2 regions of the Lactococcus protaetiae genome follow, and region 2 is predicted to be linked to the other one. Evidence: predicted binding sites of a transcription regulator. Region 2 holds the regulator's gene; the other holds the start of a gene.
What was found. Region 2 encodes CtsR, which represses protease genes until heat stress. Its sites were predicted from a motif close to TTGGTCAAAAAAGGTCAAANA; they were not measured.
Positions count from the first base shown of each region.

Region 1: a site for CtsR is predicted at 1,560-1,580, ahead of clpB (ATP-dependent chaperone ClpB). Genes of this name have one in related genera too.

Region 1 is NZ_CP041356.1:1,472,718-1,476,967, forward strand. It holds partial or broken gene purF (amidophosphoribosyltransferase) at 81-1,490, shown strand; gene clpB (ATP-dependent chaperone ClpB) at 1,758-4,250, shown strand, end outside.
Region 2 is NZ_CP041356.1:1,216,195-1,220,444, reverse strand. It holds gene FLP15_RS06120 (ATP-dependent Clp protease ATP-binding subunit) at 1-2,096, opposite strand, end outside; gene FLP15_RS06115 (CtsR family transcriptional regulator) at 2,086-2,538, opposite strand; gene greA (transcription elongation factor GreA) at 3,359-3,829, opposite strand; gene mltG (endolytic transglycosylase MltG) at 3,934-4,250, opposite strand, start outside.

The DNA.
Region 1 (4,250 bases), 260 kb from region 2:
GAAAAGCAACCAATGGCTGACAAGACAAAAATCAATCCCCCCACGTAAGAAAAAATTGGTGGCAAACGCACCCCGATGACGAGCGTTCGCATCTCAACGAAGAATGTGGGCTTTTCGGCGTTTGGGGACATCCAGACGCAGCTCGTTTGACCTATTTCGGGCTGCACGCTCTACAACACCGAGGTCAAGAAGGTGCAGGAATTTTAGTCAATGACAACGGAAAACTCAGTCGTCATCGTGGCTTAGGACTGGTCACAGAAGTTTTCAAAGACGAAAAAGACCTTGAGCTGCTTTCAGGCTCCGCAGCCATTGGCCACGTCCGCTATGCCACTGCTGGCTCGGCTGATATCAACAATATTCAGCCCTTTCACTTTGATTTTCACGATGGCGGTCTGGGTTTGGCGCACAATGGCAATCTGACCAATGCGCAGTCGCTCAGACGAGAGCTGGAGCATGATGGCGCGATTTTTAGCTCCAACTCGGACACTGAAATCCTCATGCACCTCATTCGCCGCAGTCATCATCCTGAGTTTATGGGCAAGGTCAAAGAGGCGCTGAACACCGTGCATGGCGGCTTTGCCTACCTGATTATGACCGAGCATTCGATTTTGGCGGCGCTTGACCCGAATGGCTTCCGTCCACTTTCTATCGGTCAAATGAGCAATGGTGCGATTGTTGTTGCCTCTGAAACTTGTGCCTTTGATGTGGTCGGTGCGACTTGGTTACAAGATGTCCAACCCGGCGAAATCATCGAAATCAATGATGACGGCATTCATGTGGACCAATTTACAGACAGTACCAATCTCACGATTTGCAGTATGGAATACATCTATTTTGCACGCCCTGACAGCAATATCATGGGGGTCAACGTGCATACTGCTCGCAAGCGTTCAGGCAGAATTCTTGCCCGCGAGGCGCATATTGACGCGGATATCGTCATCGGTGTGCCAAATTCCTCGCTCAGCGCAGCCAGTGGCTATGCCGAAGAAAGCGGTCTGCCCTACGAAATGGGACTGATTAAAAATCAATATGTGGCACGAACCTTTATCCAGCCCACCCAAGAGCTCCGCGAGCAAGGCGTGCGCATGAAACTCAGCGCCGTCCGTGGTGTTGTTGAGGGTAAACGGGTCATCATGGTTGACGACAGCATTGTCAGAGGAACCACCAGCAAGCGCATCGTCCGCCTCCTCAAAGACGCAGGCGCAGCCGAAGTCCATGTCGCCATCGCCAGCCCCGCCCTCAAATATCCTTGCTTTTACGGCATTGACATCCAAGACCGCGACGAACTCATCGCAGCCAGCCACACCACCGACGAAATCTGCACCCTCATCGGCGCTGACAGCCTGACCTACCTCAGCCAAGAGGGTCTCGTCGAGGCTATCGGACACGACAAGCTCACACTTGCCTATTTTGACGGGAAATATCCTACGCCGCTTTATGATTATGAGGAGGAATATTTGGAGAGTTTGGAGAAGAATGGGGTGAGATAAAATCCATCATTACTGATAACAGATGAGAATACTGACAGAAATCTCTGTCAGTATTTTTCACAATCAAAAAGTTTGACCAATACTGACCAATCAGGTATAATAGGAATGTAGTGAGAAGAGCTCACTAAAAACTGAATGGAAAAGGAGTGAAATTGAGTTCGCCCTCCTTGAAGCTATACAATTAGATAAAATGGAACCTGCACGCTATGCAGAACCTCATTTTCCTAAATTGTTACGCTTCAGAGCAGTCGGGCTCACATCTTAATTATGGACATCGAAAAAATGACAACAACAATGCAAGAAAGTCTTGCTGCGGCGCAGCAAATTGCGCAGACGCGGCATCAGCAGGCGATTGAGATTCCGCATTTGTGGCGGATTTTTGTGCAACCGAATAGTTTTGGAGCAAATTTTTATCAGGATTTGGGGATCAATCTGGACGAATTTACGTCCGTGATTGAGCAAGAAATTGACAAGATTCCATCAGTGGAAGGCAGTTCGGTCAGTTATGGGCAAGGGCTGAGTCAAGACTTGTTCAAACTTTTGAATGAAGCAGATCAGATTGCTAAGAAAATGGGCGATGAATATCTCTCAACCGAAATCGTCTTGCTGGCGCTCTTTGAGTTGAGGCAAAATTCATTGACCCAATATCTGACAACGCATGGCGTGAGCAGACAAAAGGCTGATGAAGCCGTGAAAAATCTACGTGGAGGTGATAAAGTGACGAGTCAAAATGCAGAAGAAACTTACAAAGCGCTAGAAAAATACGGTGTGGACCTCGTACAACAGGTCAAATCGGGCAAGCAAGACCCTGTGATTGGGCGTGATGAGGAGATTCGCGATGTGATTCGCGTACTTTCTCGGAAAACGAAAAATAATCCGGTGCTGATTGGTGAGCCGGGTGTTGGTAAAACAGCGATTGTTGAGGGTTTGGCGCAACGGATTGTGCGCAAGGACGTGCCTGAAAATCTGAAAGACAAGACGATTTTCTCGCTGGATATGGGCGCATTGATTGCGGGTGCGAAATATCGGGGCGAGTTTGAAGAACGCTTGAAAGCGGTGCTGAACGAGGTCAAAAAGTCTGATGGGCAAATCATTTTGTTCATTGACGAGCTGCACACGATTGTAGGCGCAGGTAAAACCGAAGGTTCGATGGATGCAGGAAATCTGCTCAAGCCAATGTTGGCACGTGGTGAGCTGCATTTGATTGGTGCGACTACACTCGACGAATATCGTAAATACATGGAAACCGACAAGGCACTAGAACGCCGTTTTCAAAAGGTTTTAGTGACAGAGCCAACGGTTGAGGATACGATTTCCATTTTGCGTGGGCTGAAAGAGCGCTTTGAAATTCATCACGGCGTGACGATTCATGATAACGCGCTCGTGGCAGCTGCAACTCTATCCAATCGCTATATCACTGACCGCTTTTTGCCCGACAAAGCGATTGACCTGGTTGACGAAGCCTGCGCGACCATTCGGGTGGAAATGAATTCTTTGCCCACCGAGCTTGACCAAGCCAATCGTCGTCTGATGCAGCTTGAAATCGAAGAAGCAGCACTCAAAAAAGAACGCGATGATGCGTCTAAAAAACGGCTGGAAATCTTACGTGCCGAAATCGCTGAACTTCGTGAAGAAAATAATCAACTCAAAAGCCAATGGGAAGCGGAGAAAAAGGAAGTCGGCAAGATTTCTGAAAAACGCAACGAGCTAGAACAAGCACGTCATGAGCTTGATGAGGCGCAAAATGACGGCAATCTCGAAAAAGCTGCAGCGCTGCGCTATGGCAAAATTCCTGAAATTGAAAAAACGCTCAAGGAACTTGAAGAGAAGGCGAAATCTGATGATTTGAGTTTGGTGCAAGAGTCTGTCACAGAGGAGCAAATTGCCGAAGTGGTCGGGCGCATGACAGGCATTCCCATTACCAAGCTGGTTGAGGGCGAGCGTGAAAAACTACTCCATCTGCCAGAAACCTTGCACGAGCGTGTGGTGGGGCAAGATGAAGCCGTTGAGGCAGTATCTGATGCTATTATCCGTGCGCGGGCAGGCATTCAAGACCCCAATCGTCCGCTGGGTTCTTTCCTTTTCCTCGGTCCGACTGGGGTCGGTAAGACTGAGCTTGCCAAGGCGTTGGCTGAAAATCTATTTGACAGCGAGGAGCATATGGTGCGGATTGACATGAGCGAGTACATGGAAAAGCACAGTGTATCGCGGCTGGTCGGCGCCCCTCCAGGCTATGTCGGCTACGACGAGGGTGGCCAGCTGACCGAAGCCGTGCGGCGCAATCCTTACACGATTATCCTGCTTGACGAGATTGAAAAAGCGCACCCTGACGTGTTCAATATTCTCTTGCAAGTCTTGGACGACGGGCGTTTGACAGATTCCAAAGGTGTTCTGGTTGATTTCAAAAACACAGTGCTGATTATGACGTCAAATGTTGGCTCGCAGTATTTACTTGACGCTGTCAGTGCTGACGGAAAGCTGTCAGAAGAGGTCAATGAAGCCGTCATGGCGCAACTCCGTGCGCATTTCAAACCCGAGTTTCTCAATCGGATTGACGACACGATTATCTTCAAGCCTTTGTCGCTTGACAACATTAAAAACATTATCGTCAAAATGACGAGTCTGCTGACCAAACGTTTGGAAGAAATGGAAGTGACCCTTGAGCTGACCGACGAGGTCAAGACATGGATTGCCGAAAATGCCTACGAACCAGCCTATGGCGCGCGTCCACTGAAACGCTATCTGACAAAAGTTATTGAA
Region 2 (4,250 bases):
AGAATCCGTGCTTTCATTGCTTTATAATCAGCGGAGATATCTTTCGCTCCAAATCCAACGGTTTTATCGTCACGTAATGCTGTCGCTCCAAGGTTTGAAGTCATGATGATAATTGTATTTCTAAAATCAACTTTTCTTCCTTTTGTATCTGTGACAAATCCATCATCAAGAATTTGTAGCATGATATTGAAGACATCTGGATGGGCTTTTTCAACCTCATCAAGTAAAATCACAGAGTATGGTTTATTACGGACACGCTCTGTTAGTTGCCCACCTTCATCATATCCAACATATCCTGGAGGTGCTCCAATCAAACGAGAAGTTGAATGTTTTTCCATGTATTCGCTCATATCCACGCGAATCATGCTATCCTCACTTCCAAAGACACTGTCAGCTAACGCTTTTGCAAGTTCTGTCTTACCAACACCTGTTGGGCCGAGAAACATAAAGGAACCCATTGGTCTTCGGCTGTCTGAGACACCCGATCTCGCTCGTCTAATGGCTCGTGATACTGCTGAAATCGCTTCTTCTTGTCCAACAACTCGTTTATGAAGTTCTTGCTCAAGTTTAATCAGGCGTTCACTTTCAGATTTTGTCATTTGAGTGATTGGAACTCCTGTCAGCGTTGATGCAACAGCAATGACAGCTTTGTCAGTGACTTCTTGTTTTTTGTCAGTGCTGACAGAAAATTTATTAATCTTATCAGCAATCTTTTGAACAACTTTTTCTTTTTCTCGTGATGATTTCACATCAAGTTGAATGACTGAGTCTGCTAATTCTTTTTTGGCTTCTGTCAGTTCTTTTTCGAGTTCTAATCGTTTTGTTTGTTGGTTTTTTACAGAAATTTTTACTGATGCTGCTGCTTCATCGAGTAAGTCAATAGCTTTATCAGGTAATTTTCGATTTGTCATATAACGAACGCTCAAAGTCACAGCACTTTTGATGGCTTCGTCAGTAAAGGCAACCTTATGGTAATCTTCAAATTTTTCTTTCAAGCCTTGAAGAATGGCAATAGCTTCGTCAACTGTTGGTTCTTCAACATTTATCCTAGCAAGGCGTCGCTCCAATGCCTCATCTTTTTCAATATATTTTTGATATTCATGATAAGTTGTTGCTCCTATCATTTGAAAATCACCTCGCGCAAGTGCTGGTTTCAAAATATTTGCAGCATCATTGACCGAATCCATGCCACCACCTGCACCGATAATCGTATGAAGTTCGTCAATGAAAATAATGACATCTGGGTCACTACTTACTTCTTCTACGATTGCTGTCAAGCGGTCCTCAAATTCTCCTCGAAATTTTGTACCAGCAACAACAGTCGCCATATTTAATGCCATGATTCGACTATTCATCAGACCAACAGGAACATCTCCTGCCACAATACGTTGAGCCAAACCTTCAATAATCGCTGATTTACCTACACCAGGTTCTCCAACAAGCACAGGATTATTTTTCGTTCGTCGGCTTAATATATGAATCAAACGTTCAACTTCAGCCTCACGACCAATCATTGGATCAAGCTTTCCTTCACGTGCAGATTCTGTCAAATCAGAAGAAACTGAGTCCAGAGTTGGCGTTGTGGTTGTTGCTGAAACTCGTTTAGCAAGGTTTCTTTTAGACATTGGTGTGACTGTTTTTCTAGCTTCAGGTATCTTTAGACCCGTTCGTTTTTCTAGCTCTTTTCGGACAGAAACGATATTCACTTTTTGCAATTTCAACAGTTGCAATGCAAAACCATCTTCAACTTGTAAAAGAGCATAAAGAAGATGTTCTGTGCCTACAACCTTAGCTCCATTGTGTATCGCTAAAAGTCCCGCCAATTGAATGATTTCTTCTGCTCTAGGAGAAAATCTTAGATTTTCACGTTTAACAACAACATGGCTGGATAAATCTTCCACATCAATCAATAAATCTGAGGAATCAACTTTCATTCCGGCAAGTACGCTAAAAGCAATTGAGCCAGCAGTAGTTGTCATTGCTGCTAAAATATGAGCACTTTCAATTGCACCATACTGATAATAGTAGGCATATTCTGCCGCCTTATCAAGGATTTGCTCTACTGTAGTTGTGTATTCTATATTTTCAAATTTCATCATCACGGTCCAATCTGTTTATTATACTTTTCATCATCGTTCCACGCGTGAATGGACTGATATTTCCGTCAGTAATGACAAGTAATAGTAAGTTCCCTTCTCGTTCTGTCAGTACCTTTTCATCAAAAAGATGCTGAATGACATCGTGAGCCGCCTTTACTGACAGATTGGATGGAATCTTCTGATAGAGTGCTGTCAAAAATTCATGTCGTGCCGAATAGTGATATTTTACAATTTTGATGTAGCCTCCACCACCACGTTTTGACTCAACATCAAAACCTTTTGACGCTGTAAATCGTGTCTTAATGACATAATTTATCTGGCTAGGAACAACATCAAACTGATTTGCTAAATCAGCGCGCTTTATTTCTATTTCCTGTGCTTCTTCAAGTAACCGTCTGAGATAGGCTTCAATGATATCCGATGTATTTTGAGTAGACATTTTTTCCATCCTTTCCTATTCTTTTCGTATTTGATATTCGTCTAACTTTGTTCAGAGTTCAAAGTTGGATTAACACATTCGTGCAATGATCATTTTATCGGAGCGAGTGCGTGTTATTTCCGCCCTTCGAGCTACGCTGTCAATACTCGCTACGGTGCTAAAGCATCAACGCCAAGTGGCACTGCAGACATACTGCCTTTTGCTCTTGCTAGCTTCGCTTGCTAAGCAAACGAACGTAGACCATTCGTAGAACGGCGCACAAAGTGCGTGCCTTGCGACATTGAGAAAAGCTGTGCTTTTCTTATTCGTACGTCATCTTCGCTATGTTACGCTATCCATTCGCTCTAAGCCAACAGAGCTGGCAAAGCGAAATGATTTTTAAACCTACGGTTTAAAAGTCAAACAGTATTAGTATATATTAAATCGTTTATCCTTACAATTTCTTTTGTTAAGTGAAAATTTTAGCAAAGTCACATAATACAAAATATAATCTTTGACTATTACTGACTATTATACCTAAAATTTAGGAATTTTACCAAAAGAAGCAATTTGCAAGGAACTGACATACTGACAGAAATTCTGTCAGCAAACAAAAAAGCTATCAGTGATAGCTTTCAATGATTAATTTATAATTTTTAACTTAGCAAATGCGCGCTGTCTCCGCTTCGCTACGCTGTCCATTCGCTCTAAATCGCTGAAGTGTCGAAAGTATGCATTAACTTTCCAAGACTGTCAATAAGGAAAACAGCGTTTCACTACCTCTCACACTTGATGCAATGTATCAAAGTTGCAAACGAGAAAAGCAATGCCTTTCTAACTATCAATCAACGCTGACAATTTTTACGGTCATCTCACCAACAGGTAAAGGAACATTGACTGTGTCTCCCACTTTTTTACCAATAAGGACACGTGCAATAGGTGATTCATTTGAAATTTTACCAGTAAATGGGTCTGCTTCAGCAGTACCTACGATTTGATAAGATTCTTCGTCGGTTTCACCTTCTTCGACAAAAGTTACTCTTTTACCTAGTGCCACTTCGTCTTTAGCTATTTTAGCATTGTCTACAATTTCCGCATAACGAATCATTGTTTCAACTGTCGAAATACGTCCTTCTATGAAAGCTTGTTCATCTTTTGCAGCTTCATATTCTGAGTTTTCAGAAAGGTCACCATAACTACGTGCTACCTTGATACGGTCAATCACTTCTGGGCGTTTTACGAGCTTAAGATTTTCAAGTTCAGCTTTTAATTTATCAAGACCTTCTTGGGTCATTGGGAATGTTTTTTCCATTTTTATTTTTCCTTTTTTATAAACTTTATCCAGGGATAAACTCCCGATTAAAACAATTTTTCTATTTCTCACTCATTCAAGTGAAAAATAGAAAAATCATTGCTTTATTTCAATTTATCATTAACATAAGTTTGAACATTTGCATTTTGTTCTTCTAATGTTTTAGCAAAATAGACTTTGCCAGTTGTCACATCAGCAACAAAATAAAGATAATCATTTTGAGCAGGTTGAAGTACTGCTTTGATTGAGGATAGACTTGGACTATCAATTGGACCAGGTCCCGTTCCTTGATTCGCATATAAATTAAATGGGGAATCAAGATTGGTATCAATCGTTGCATCTTGCTTCAATGTTGTTTTAGCTCCTAGCTGTCCCTCAGCATAAAGAACCGAAGAGTTAGAATCTAAAGTCATTCCCTGAT